3 regions of the Pseudomonas sp. OIL-1 genome follow, and region 1 is predicted to be linked to each of the others. Evidence: predicted binding sites of a transcription regulator. Region 1 holds the regulator's gene; each other region holds the start of a gene.
What was found. Region 1 encodes LexA, which represses DNA repair genes until DNA is damaged. Its sites were predicted from a motif close to CTGTNTNNNNANACAG; they were not measured.

Region 1 (4,131 bases):
CTGGAAACAGGTTCTCGACGACTTTTATACCGATTTCAGGCAGAAACTCGGCGCAGCAGCAGCGGCTGACGAGGGCAAGGGCATGCGTGCCAATCTGCCCACGCCGACCGACATTGCCTGCACCAACTGTGGTCGGCCGATGATGATTCGTACCGCCTCGACCGGTGTGTTCCTCGGTTGCTCAGGTTACGCCCTGCCGCCGAAGGAGCGTTGCAAGGAGACCGTCAATCTGGTGCCCGGTAACGAAGTCGCTGCTGATGACGAAGAAGGCGAATCGCGGATTCTGCGTGCCAAGCGCCGTTGTCCTATCTGCTCCACCGCGATGGACAGTTATCTGGTCGACGAGACCCGCAAACTTCACGTGTGCGGTAATAACCCCGATTGCACCGGCTTCGAGGTCGAGGAAGGTCACTTCAAGATCAAGGGCTACGATGGCCCGGTTATCGAGTGCGACAAATGCGGCAGTGAAATGCAGCTCAAGACAGGCCGCTTCGGCAAGTATTTCGGCTGTACCAACGCAGACTGCAAGAACACCCGCAAACTGTTGAGAAGCGGCGAAGCGGCTCCGCCGAAGATGGATCCGGTGCCCATGCCGGAGCTGAAATGCGAGAAGGTAGACGACGTTTATATTCTGCGTGACGGCGCTTCCGGACTCTTCCTGGCTGCCAGCAAATTTCCCAAGAACAGGGAAACACGTGCGCCACTGGTCAAGGAATTGCTGCCGCACAAGTCAGAGATCGATCCCAAGTATCACTTCCTGATGGACGCGCCGGTTGCTGACGTTGAAGGCAATCCGACGGTCGTGCGTTACAGCCGCAAGACAAAAGAGCAGTATGTGCAGAGCGAAGTTGACGGAAAGCCCACCGGATGGCGCGCATTCCACGGCGACAAGGGCTGGGTTGTCGAAGACGGACGGACCAAGGCCAAGCGTAAAGAGGCTTGAACATGGCTAACGAAGTCTATACCCGAACCAATCAGGCATTGTTTTTCGCGCGCAAGGCGCTTGATGCGTGGCGTGAAGCGGAAGGCTCACAGGCATTTGACGCCCGGACTCAGGCGCTTTATCACCGAGAGCATGTGCTTTTCCACCTGTATCGCACGGTATTGGCCATGGTCCACGAAGTGGCGGACCGTTACCGTTGGCCGCTGTTGGAGCTGCGCACGGTAGAACAGGCGCTGGATGGGGAGGCGGCAAAGCGTTTCCCTGGCCCGGAGCTGGCCGAGCTAAGCGAGCTGGCCCGTGAACAGGATACCTGGTTGAGTAGGATGCTCGCCGGCTGGCTAGCCCTGCACGCGCCACCGGTGCAGGCTGGCAGCAAGCCAGAGGACGCCTCGTTGATAGCAAGCAGTGCCGTGACCGCTCGCGCCGAGTGGTCGCTGGCTGATGCTGATGACGCGGTGGGCGCGCTTAACGAACTGGTCAGCCGTTACCGTGACGGGATGGTGGAGTATTAATCTCCGCCAGTTGGTCCCGGTTTGTGGGGGCTGCTGACAGGCTCTGACAGGCCTAACGCGGAGCGGGTCTCGCCTGTGGTACACTGCGCGCCAGTAGCCAGGAGACCAGACATGCCTTCACCCTTTCTCGAAATAGTTGAGCTCCCCAACGGCAAGGTCGCGCTGCGACGTTCTGACGAGGACGGTGAGCCTTTGCTGGTCATCGAGTTCTCGCCCGACGCGAAGGATTTTCTGCAGGGTCATTATATCGAAGTTGCCAAGGCCATGATCAGTGCCGGAATGCAGGTGGCGGGGCAGGTTATGGAAGAAGACGATACCATCCCTGAGGATCGGGTCCTGCACTGACTGCTGTTGCCTGACAACGAGCGCGCTTCAGGCAGCTCTGGCTGCGTCGAGCCGCACGTTCAGGCTGCGGCAGTTGCCCTTGTGAGCCGCACCTTCCAGCATATTGGCCTCCCGCGCCCCTGTTGTCAGCCAACTGACCACCGTGTGACTGTTACCCAGCGCCAGAATCTCGCAACAGAAAGTCAGGCAGTCCATGCTGCGCTTCGGGCGGACGATCAGTATCTGGCTCGGGTCCAGCCCCGCTGAACGCAACCAGTTATGGCTCAGGTTCTCCGGCGGGTCGATCAATGTCAGCCAGCGCGGTGTTCTGGTCTGGCTCAAATCGCGCAGAACGGGTGCGAGCCATTGCATGCATTGCCGCGGAGCGCCATTCAGACAGATCTCACTGAATCCCGAATCCTCGTTGCTCTCGGTAGGCGCCGCTACTGGCGGCTGATTTATCAACCCCAGCGGTGCCTTGTAGCAAGACGCGAGCAGGGCGTTCTTGATGAGGTCAGACTGTTCGAGACGCGTTTCCTGGAAGTACGGCATGGTCAGCTCCTGGCGTAAACGGCAAATGGTTAGCGGCGTATGACGCCGACGCTCAAGCCTTCGATAATCAATTCCTGCTCGGCAAGATCGATGTCGATCGGCGCGAAGTCCGGATTTTCGGCAATGAGTGACACCTTGCGTCCTTTCTTCATGAAGCGTTTTACTGTGACTTCATCGTCTATTCGCGCGACTACGACCTGGCCATTGCGCGCTTCAGTGGTTCTATGCACAGCCAGCAGATCGCCATCGAATATGCCGATGTCCTTCATACTCATGCCTTTTACCTTGAGCAGGTAGTCAGCCCTGGGATGGAAAAAGTCAGGGTCCACCCGGCAATGGTCCTCGATATTCTCGACCGCCAGAATCGGGGCGCCAGCCGCAACCTGGCCGATGACCGGTAAGCGATCCTCGGCAGCATTCAGAGTTTCTGCAGGTAAACGAATACCGCGGGATGCACCGGGTATCATCTCGATAGCACCCTTGCGAGCAAGAGCGCGCAAGTGGTCCTCGGCGGCATTCGGCGACTTGAAGCCGATTTCCCGGGCGATATCTGCGCGGGTGGGCGGGTATCCGTGGGCATCCATGTAATCCTTTATAAAGGAAAGGATCTGCTGCTGCCGTGCGGTAAGCTTTTGCATTGGGTTGTGCCTGTTTTTTTATACAGTAGCTGTGATTATATACAGTTGATCTGCTAGTACAAGCTTGCGTGCGCGCAAACGCTTGCATCGAGCGGGCAGGTTGTTTAAAACGTAGCTCGATCAGAGGCTTCTCTTAACTGACGTATCCCGTGATGCTTGACAGTCACGACGTTTGAAACGTATGTTTCAAACACACGTTGGCGTCCTTGGAAACCAGATGGCCCATTCTGATACCGTTCAAAGAATTCTCGATGCTGCTGAGCAGTCTTTTGCTGAAAAGGGCTTTGCCGAAACCTCCTTACGGCTGATCACCAGCAAGGCGGGGGTCAACCTGGCGGCAGTGAATTATCACTTCGGTTCCAAGAAGGCGCTCATACAAGCGGTGTTCGTGCGGTTCCTTGATCCGTTCGTCTCGAGTCTGGAACGGGAGCTGGACCGCCGTCAGGAGGCTGCTGAGGAGGCAGACCCCAGCCTGGAAGAACTGCTGGAGATGCTGGTGCGTCAGGTTCTGACGGTCAAACCCCGCAGCGGTAATGACCTGTCCACATTCATGCGGTTGCTGGGTCTGGCTTTCAGTCAGAGCCAGGGCCATCTGCGCAAGTATCTGGGTGAGGTATACGGCAAGGTATTCCAGCGCTATATGGTGCTGGTATACCGGGCCGCGCCGCAGCTGCCTCCCGATGAGCTGTTCTGGCGGGTGCATTTCATGCTCGGAAGCGCTGCGTTTACCATGTCCAGCATGAAGGCGCTGCGGGCGATCGCTGAAGATGAGTTCGGCGTCCACCATAGCGTGGATCGTGTACTCCGTCTGATGGTCCCGTTTCTCGCCGCCGGTATGCGTGCCGACGGAAGTGCGGCGGCGCGCACAGCCGTGCCCGAGGGTCGCCTGGAAACGGTCTGATGGGCTTACCTCTCATGCTCTGATCCGTTATCGTGTGCACTTTCGCAGGGGCGCGCATGCAACTGGATCTGATCCACATATCGCTTTCTTCTCAGCAGCTGACCGGATATGCATCCGGTCAGCTGCTGTGCACGTTCCCGGTTTCCACCGCAGTCAATGGCGCTGGCGAGCGCGATGGCAGTGGGTGTACGCCGCGTGGTCTGCATCGGGTGCGCGCGCGCATCGGCGGCGCTGAGCCCCAGGGCACCGTGTTTATTGGCA
Region 2 (4,131 bases), 1.6 Mb from region 1:
GGCAACAGTGACAAGCCGGCAGAGGTTCTGGTAGCCGATCAGGTTTTCCGCCAAGAGCACCAGTTTGGGGCCTGCTTCGACACGCATCTCACTGCCGACTATGAGCGGGACGCCCGTCTGCCGTGCGGCCTGCCAGGCACGAACGATGCCAGCCAGCGTGCATTCATCAGTAATCGCCAGCGCTCGATAGCCATGCGCCCTGGCCCGTTCGAATAACTCCAGCGCACTGGAGGCCCCGCGCTGGAAGCTGAAGTTGGACAGGCAGTGCAGCTCTGCATATCCAGTCATGCGAACCACCCATGCAGCATCAATGGTCCAGAATCGCCCACCGGCCGGTAGGCCCAGGCCAGTTGACCGGATTGAGTCCTCAGAAGGTAATAATCCCTGCGGATATCCCCGCCATCCCACCATCCGGACTCGATGCGCTCAGGCCCGGCCAGAATCTGGCTTCCAGCGAATTCTGATATAACCGGCTCGTCCAAGAGCCAGGCGGGACGCAGCCGCTGGTTTGTTGGGGAAGCAACCTGAGCAATTTCATTACTGGTTTGCCATGCCCGTTCAGGTCGGTGGTCAGCCTGTATATGCAGCCCCGTTACAGCGTCATCCCCAAGCCGGGCGCGCAGGCGTTCACGCAGCTGCTCCCAGGGCAGTGATTGGTGCGCTCGTTCGGAGAAAAGCTCACGGCGCTCAGGTACAAACACCGGGAGATCCCGCGCAATCAGCCGCAGCGCCAGAACCGGTTCTGGCAACTGCACCTGTTCCAGCCGACCGCGTACCAGTTCAAACAACATGGTCGCTTCACGTTCGGTGTTCAGCAGTCCGATGGGTAGCAGTGTGTCCTCGCGATCACGATGCTCCATGTGCAGGGTAAAACGCTGCACGCCACTGTCTCGCCCCGCCAGATAGGCGGCCAGATCGGCCGTCAAGCGACGCAAGGGAAATAACAAGGCCTGGTGGGATTCCACCTCAAAATTCAATTCGATACGGCTGTCGAAGTAATCCGGGGGTGCATAACATGCAAGCGCTAGCTGCCGGGCCCCCAGCAAGGTATCGATATGCATGAGCACTTCCTTGCTGAAGCGCCGTGCGATGCTGTCCCGCGGCAATCGCAAAATCTGCTCCAGATTTCTTATGCCCATACGCGAGAAAGCGATGGCAGCGCTGCGCTCCAACCCGAGACGATCGACCGGATGCTGAGCAAGCATTTTTTGTAGCTGCGCCTCATCCACAGCCAGGCCATCATGGCAATTAACCAACGCCCGCGCCGCCGCGGCATTGGGCGCAACCACAATCCGGTGTTGGAAGCCCAGCTCCGTCAACTCCTTGCGCAGCAGCGACTCAAAGCGTGGCCAGGGACCAAACAGGCTGTAACTGGATTGCACCTCCATCAACACAGCGCGCGGATAATGCAGACTCACATGCGAACTGAAGCGATAGGCCCATGCGGCAAGGAATTGATGCCAGCGTTCAATCTCGGCCGGCTCGTATTCCGCCATGGCAAACGTGTTGGTTATGGCCTGGGCTGCGGTCAAAGATTGACCGGGGCGCAAGCCAAGCTCGCGGGCGGCAGAGTTCATGGTTTGCAGCACGCGGCGCTGGGTCGGGCCGCTCAACAATACCAGCGGCGCGTCCGAATCAGCGCGTGTCCGAAGAACAGCGTCTAAAGCCAGTTGCGGGAAGAGAATACAAGCCCAGCGCATAATGAATTTTCAATGCCACGCGACGAAGGGAAGCGGGGCCGCTGGCGCGATACCGCCCCGGCACTTGAGAACGCGTAGTTGGCTGGTCGCCGATTCAAGCAACAGACGCAGCGCGGCGGGGGAAGGATTCACCGCTTCTTCGGCCGGACGGTAGGCAAAGGCAAGGGTTTGCCCTGTTTCAGCAGCAACCTGTAACCGCCGCATGGATCGATCATCTGCACGTTGCGGCCAACACAACACTGCGCCATTGCATCCTGTTCGCAGACACTGCTCGGCTGCCCAAAGCGCTTCGGCACCCTGTGCATTCACGATCATCAAATGGCGCAGATCTATTCCTGCGGCGTGCCAGGCCGGTGCAAAGGGCACATGGGGTGGCGCCACCAGCACCACTGTTTCCCCCGCCTGGGTCAATCGCGCCAGTGTCGGCCACAACAGCCGCAACTCACCTGTCCCCTCAGCCTGAAGCAGGATTTCACTCAACGCAGCCAGGGGCCAGCCGCCGGAGGGCAACATTGCATCCAGCCCGGCATTGCCGGTCGGATACCCGCTACGGGGCGTGCTGGTGTGCCGGCCTTTCCATATCCGGCGTTGATCCAGCAGGGCATCCAGTGCAACGACAGCGCCCATCAGTCCGCTCCGCGCATCGTATGAGAGCGCATCAGGTCAGGAATGAAATGAGGAATCAAGCGAAGCATACAGGCCACCTTTTTACTGTATAGATATACAGCATATTCAGATCAAAACGACTGGTCAATTTGTATTCGTGGAAGTGGATGAGTGGTCCAGAAACTAGTAACTATGGGCCATCTTGGAGACGCTGACGGATTCGCTGTGTCGAGTTCGAACGCAGTCCGAGGCGCTCGAAAACTCCAGGAAAACCGTAAATTGACGACCCTGACTCCACTCTGAGAGCGCCATCTGGGGGTGTCGTGCGCCTGAGCGACGCATTGATGTTAGAGATCAACGCGCAGAAGACGTCACGAATCGTTGTCGTCGAGTAGGCGCGGCCCCAGGACTCGACAACTCCAGGGGCAGACCCGGTCTATCCCGTAGCGGCGCTACCTGGGGGTGTCGTGCGCCTGCGCGACGCATTGATGTTAGAGATCAACGCAGAAGTCGTGACGAATCGTTCGTCGTCGAGTCCGAACACGGCCCGAGGCGCTCGACAACCCCGGGAATTAGTCAGTGGCTGGCATACTTCCAGCAAGCCAATCCAGGTCTTCGGGGCGGGTGACCTTGATATTGTCAGCACGGCCCTCGACCAGCAGCGGTGCCTGACCCGCCCACTCCATTGCAGACGCCTCATCGGTGATGGAGGCACCGGCACCCAGCGCACCGGACAAAGCGTTACGCAGCGCTTCAAGACGAAACATTTGCGGCGTATAGGCCTGCCAGAACAGTGCGCGATCCGGCGTGGCGGTTACCCGTCCATCTGCGCCAGCCAGCTTGAGGGTATCTCGTACCGGCACGGCCAACAGACCGCCCACCGCATCGTCCGCAAGCGTTTCCAATAGCTTGTACAAGTCACTGTCGGCCAGATTGGGGCGGGCCGCATCATGCACCAGCACCCAATCCTCCGACTTTGCACCCTGGGCAACCAAGGCTTCCAATCCATTCAATACCGAATCGGCGCGCTCCCGCCCGCCAGCAGCGGTACGAATCCGCACGTCTTGGGCGCAGGGCAGTTCAGGCCAGTAAGGATCATTTTCAGCCAGGCTGACGACCAGACCTCGCAAACCGGGCTGATTCAGGAAGCAATCAAGGGTATGTTCAATCAGGCTGCGACCAGCCAGGGGAAGATACTGCTTGGGGCGGTCCGCCTGCATACGCGATCCGATACCGGCAGCGGGGATGACGACCCAGAAGGGTAAAACATTCATTTATTCGGAGCTCAGCTGATACAGCGTCTCACCGTCGCGAATCATGCCAAGCTCTTTCCTGGCACGTTCCTCAATGGTTTCCAGACCCTGTTTGAGCTCGATTACCTCGGCGGTCAGCACGCGATTGCGCTCCAGCAGCTGCTCGTTCTCACGTTTCTGCTCGGCGATCTGTTGGCTGAGCTGAGTCACATGCGCCAGGCTGCCCTCGCCTACCCACAAGCGATATTGCAGGCCAGCCAGCATTACCAGAGCAATTACCCAGAGCCACTTCACGTGTTATCGCCTCCAATGGCGTTACCTATTCTGCGCCGATTGCCAGCCTATCAACCGGCCAGCACCAGCACCAGTCCCTACTCCATGTACCAGAGCCAGAAACGACGAGGCGCTGAACAATGCCAGCGCCTGTCAGGTTTCGTCAATAATCAGCAATCAGCCACGAAACTCGGCACGGCCCTTATACGGAGCAGAACCGTCCAGCTGCTCTTCAATACGCAGCAACTGGTTGTACTTGGAAACGCGATCGGAGCGGCACAACGAACCGGTCTTGATCT
Region 3 (4,131 bases), 1.5 Mb from region 1:
GTGCCCCGGTGGTTTCGGCACGCTGGATGAAACGCTGGAGCTCCTGACGCTGATCCAGACCGGCAAGAGCCCGGTGGTGCCGGTTATCCTGCTGGACCTTCCGGATGGCCGATTCTGGAGTGGTCTGGTGGAATTTTTCCGGCATCAACTATGCGAGTCCGGCTACATTGCTGAATCAGACTTGAACCTGATGACCGTCGCCCACTCGCCTGACGAAGCCATGGAACACATCCTGCGGTTCTACAGTAATTACCACTCGGCACGCTGGGTCGACGACCAATACGTCATCAGGCTGTATCGCCCGCTGACTGAAGCGGCAATCAAGCAGATCAATGAGGAGTTTGCAGGAATCTGCAAGGAGCCCGGGTTTCATCAAACACATGATTCACCAAGCGAATCAGACGAACCCGAGTTGAACCAGCTGGTAAGACTGGGTTTTGTGTTCAATGGCCGCGACCACGGACGCTTGCGCGCGCTGATCGACGTGCTTAATCAACCTCATAACCAGCAAAACCACGATACTGCATAAAGCGAAGTTGCCTAGCACGTTCCCTGGGTTCACGTGCTACGCCTTCGGGGAAGCGCTTGCAGAAGGTTTTACGGGCAAGCTCGTTCCAATCGTAGGCTTCGTCGCGCAATATCGAATCGATCAGATATTCAGCGACACCGCGTTCACGCAGCTCCTGGCGTAAACGCTGCGGGCCGTAACCCCGCTGGCACCGGGCATGCACGTAGGCTTCGCAAAACCGTTCGTTGCTGAGCAGGCCGTCTTCTTCGAGACGGTCCAGCTCAACTTCCAACAGATCACTTACCGCTTCGCGCTGAAGCAGCTTGCGTTGCAGCTCAAGACGGGTATGTTCTCGCCGCGCCAGCAAATCCAGCGCGGTGCGGCGAATAGCTACCGGCGTTTCCAGCCCGGGCCCCTTGCGACCAAACATTATTCAGCACGAATGGCTTCAGGCATCCGCTTCGGCGCTGTTTTCAACCACCGCGCCGGGCTTGGTAGGCTTGGGTAGCAACTTGTCACGAATCGCCTTTTCGATCTCTTCGGCAATCGCAACGTTCTCGGCCATGTACTTGGCAGCATTTGCCTTGCCCTGGCCAATCTTGTTGCCCTTGTAGCTGTACCAGGCGCCCGCCTTTTCAACCAGGCCGATTTGCACACCGAGGTCAATAATCTCGGCATTGTGGTAAATGCCCTGACCGTAAAGAATCTGGAATTCAGCCTGACGGAACGGAGGCGCGACCTTGTTCTTCACGACCTTGACGCGGGTCTCACTGCCGACCACTTCGTCGCCTTCCTTCACCGCACCAGTGCGGCGAATATCCAGACGCACAGAGGAATAGAATTTAAGCGCGTTACCACCGGTAGTGGTCTCTGGGTTACCGAACATCACACCGATCTTCATACGGATCTGGTTGATAAAAATGACCAGACAGTTGGCGTTCTTGATGTTACCGGTGATCTTGCGCAACGCCTGCGACATCAGACGCGCCTGGACACCAACGTGGTGGTCGCCCATTTCGCCTTCGATTTCTGCCTTGGGCACCAATGCAGCAACGGAGTCGACCACGATCACGTCAACCGCATTGGAGCGTACCAGCATGTCGGTGATTTCCAGAGCCTGCTCGCCGGTGTCGGGCTGGGATACCAGCAGGTCATCAACCTTGACGCCCAGTTTCTCGGCATACTGCGGATCCAGCGCGTGCTCGGCATCGACGAAGGCGCAGGTGGCTCCTTGCTTCTGTGCCTGAGCGATGACCGACAGGGTCAGTGTGGTTTTACCGGAGGATTCAGGACCATAGATTTCAACGATCCGCCCCTTGGGCAAGCCGCCGAGACCCAGGGCAATATCCAGCCCGAGCGAACCGGTGGAAATCGACGGAATGGCCTGGCGTTCCTGATCGCCCATGCGCATCACCGCGCCCTTGCCAAACTGACGTTCAATCTGACTCAAAGCCGCCGAAAGCGCCTTCTTCTTGTTGTCGTCCATTGTGCATCCTCTTGGAGTGGCGGGAGCGGTAGCGCCCGGACTACTGAATAACTACTGTATATTTGGTCAGTATTATTCCACAGTTGCTGAAGCTCGCCTACCCCCCTTTTGGCTCAGGATGATGACCGGTTCGCAGCGAGACGCTCGACCTCGATAACCAGCCCTTCAAGGGCCTTTAGTACTGTATGCGCGCGCACTTCGCGACGGTTACCCTGCATGCGTTTGCAATGACTGACCACCCCTTTACCCCGGATTGCCCAGGCGAACCATACCGTTCCGACGGGCTTTTCCGGTGTACCGCCATCCGGCCCGGCAACGCCGCTCACCGCAACCGCCAGATCCGCGTCTGCCGCCTGCAATGCGCCTTGCGCCATGGCCCGCACCACCGGTTCACTCACCGCGCCATGCGTTTCCAGTATGTCTTCGGGCACACCTAGCCAGTGGGCTTTGCTGCGATTGGCGTAGGTAACGAAACCGGTTTCAAACCAGGCGGAGCTGCCACTGACTCGGGTAATGGCTTCGGCGATACCACCGCCGGTACAGGATTCGGCCGTAGTGACCTGCAGCCCCAGGCGCCGCAACCCGTTACCCAGGCGGGCCGCTACGGAATCGATCAAGGGGTCGTATTGAGACATCGTGCACACCTCTTCATTTGCGCTTGAAAAACCGGGACAGCCTTACCTCTGCCTTGCCCGGCCCCACCCTATCACCCCAACGCCGCCGACCCCAGGGACCACACACAAGCACGCTGCGAAAACAGCGACACCCCGATTGCCAAAGCATTTTTGATATTCGATTACGAGGGAAAATCATTCTCCCATACTCGCTGGCACTTTTCCTTGAGCGACGGGATTAAAGATTACAAAACCCGTTCTCACCGCAGCCCCCGGCTAGGGTCTGTTGCCGTTTCATCGCGGCCGCGACGGAGGCCCGTTTAGTGCAGAACAAGGCGCGAGGAGTGAAATTTGGTTGTTCCAAATGAACGACGAGTAACGCAGTGCTGCGCTAAACGGGCCCCGTCCCTTCGGGTTGCGTGTCAAATGACGCCATGCGGCGTTGCGGGACTTGGCAAGGGAACAACCATTACCTGCGTCCCGCGCCTTGCGGATCGCCGCCCGGCCTTGCGTCATTTGACACAGCAACGCGGCTCGTGATGAAACGGCAACAGACCCTAGGGCTGGCTGCATACCATGCATGCTAGACTTTCGCCTGTTTGGGACGTCCGTATGCCTGCCAGCGTGAGCGCGATGGGTATGAATAAAGTCTTCCTGTAATGGACTAAGCGATGCACGAGAAGAGAAAAGGTTCCGCGCCGACGGAGCAAGCACCGGACCCATTGTTCGAGGCCAGGCTTGAAGGAATTCAAGACACCTCTCTTGCAGAACAGCGTCGGGACCAGATTTGTGAAGCGGCACTGGAGCTGTTTATAAAGAAAGGCTTCGCCTCGACCACCGTCCGGGATATATGCGCTCGTTCGGGCGTCAACCAGGCGAGTATCTACGACTATATCGCCAACAAGAATGACATCCTCAGGCGGCTTCTGAACAAGCTGTGGTTTCGTTCTGGCGCCCCCAATCTGCACGAGCTGCTGGAAGAGGACCCCGAGCGCCCGCTGGAACACAGCGTCAGACTGTATCTGAGTGAATCCTGGACCAAGAAGCGCAAAGGAACCTTGCTCGCGTACCGCTCGGTGCCCCATTTGCAGAAAGATGACCGCGACGCCATGAGATCCCGCGACCAGCTGGTGATTCGTGAAATGGCCACCAAATTCCGGGACCGGGCGGGCCTTGCAGAGGGCGATCCCCGAGCCGAAATCATTGCCAACCTGGTGATTTACCTTGCCGGCTTCGGTCCGCTGCGTGACTGGCTACATCAGGATATCGAAGACGAGGTTATCGTAAACACCGTGGCCGTGGGCATCACGGCGATGGTCGAGACGCTCTCGCAATCCCAGCAGCCACCTCAACCCAGCTGATACCGGCTGCGCTCGGTTAAAACAGAGCCCGGAACCATTGCTGGTGCCGGGCACAACTACAAGCCAATCAGTGCGCGGCCGTCACGCCAGGCTTGGCTTCAACCGGTTCTGGTTCCACACCATCGCTATCAATACCGCCGATGCCAGGCCGCCGACAATAGT

Region 2: a site for LexA is predicted at 2,412-2,427, ahead of imuA (translesion DNA synthesis-associated protein ImuA). Genes of this name have one in related genera too.
Region 3: a site for LexA is predicted at 2,049-2,064, ahead of recA (recombinase RecA). Genes of this name have one in related genera too.

Annotation. Positions count from the first base shown of each region.
Region 1 is NZ_CP048629.1:3,501,904-3,506,034, reverse strand. It holds gene topA (type I DNA topoisomerase) at 1-943, shown strand, start outside; gene G3M63_RS16270 (DUF6586 family protein) at 946-1,455, shown strand; gene G3M63_RS16265 (hypothetical protein) at 1,567-1,800, shown strand; gene G3M63_RS16260 (SulA-like leucine-rich domain-containing protein) at 1,828-2,331, opposite strand; gene lexA (transcriptional repressor LexA) at 2,361-2,969, opposite strand; gene G3M63_RS16250 (TetR/AcrR family transcriptional regulator) at 3,187-3,870, shown strand; gene G3M63_RS16245 (L,D-transpeptidase) at 3,927-4,131, shown strand, end outside.
Region 2 is NZ_CP048629.1:1,905,900-1,910,030, reverse strand. It holds gene G3M63_RS08940 (error-prone DNA polymerase) at 1-288, opposite strand, end outside; gene G3M63_RS08935 (DNA polymerase Y family protein) at 285-1,700, opposite strand; gene imuA (translesion DNA synthesis-associated protein ImuA) at 1,710-2,327, opposite strand; gene ispD (2-C-methyl-D-erythritol 4-phosphate cytidylyltransferase) at 2,879-3,580, opposite strand; gene ftsB (cell division protein FtsB) at 3,581-3,853, opposite strand; gene eno (phosphopyruvate hydratase) at 4,010-4,131, opposite strand, start outside.
Region 3 is NZ_CP048629.1:2,043,541-2,047,671, reverse strand. It holds gene G3M63_RS09560 (TIGR00730 family Rossman fold protein) at 1-529, shown strand, start outside; gene G3M63_RS09555 (regulatory protein RecX) at 489-938, opposite strand; gene recA (recombinase RecA) at 957-1,994, opposite strand; gene G3M63_RS09545 (CinA family protein) at 2,108-2,629, opposite strand; gene G3M63_RS09540 (TetR/AcrR family transcriptional regulator) at 3,280-3,969, shown strand; gene G3M63_RS09535 (TRAP transporter fused permease subunit) at 4,051-4,131, opposite strand, start outside.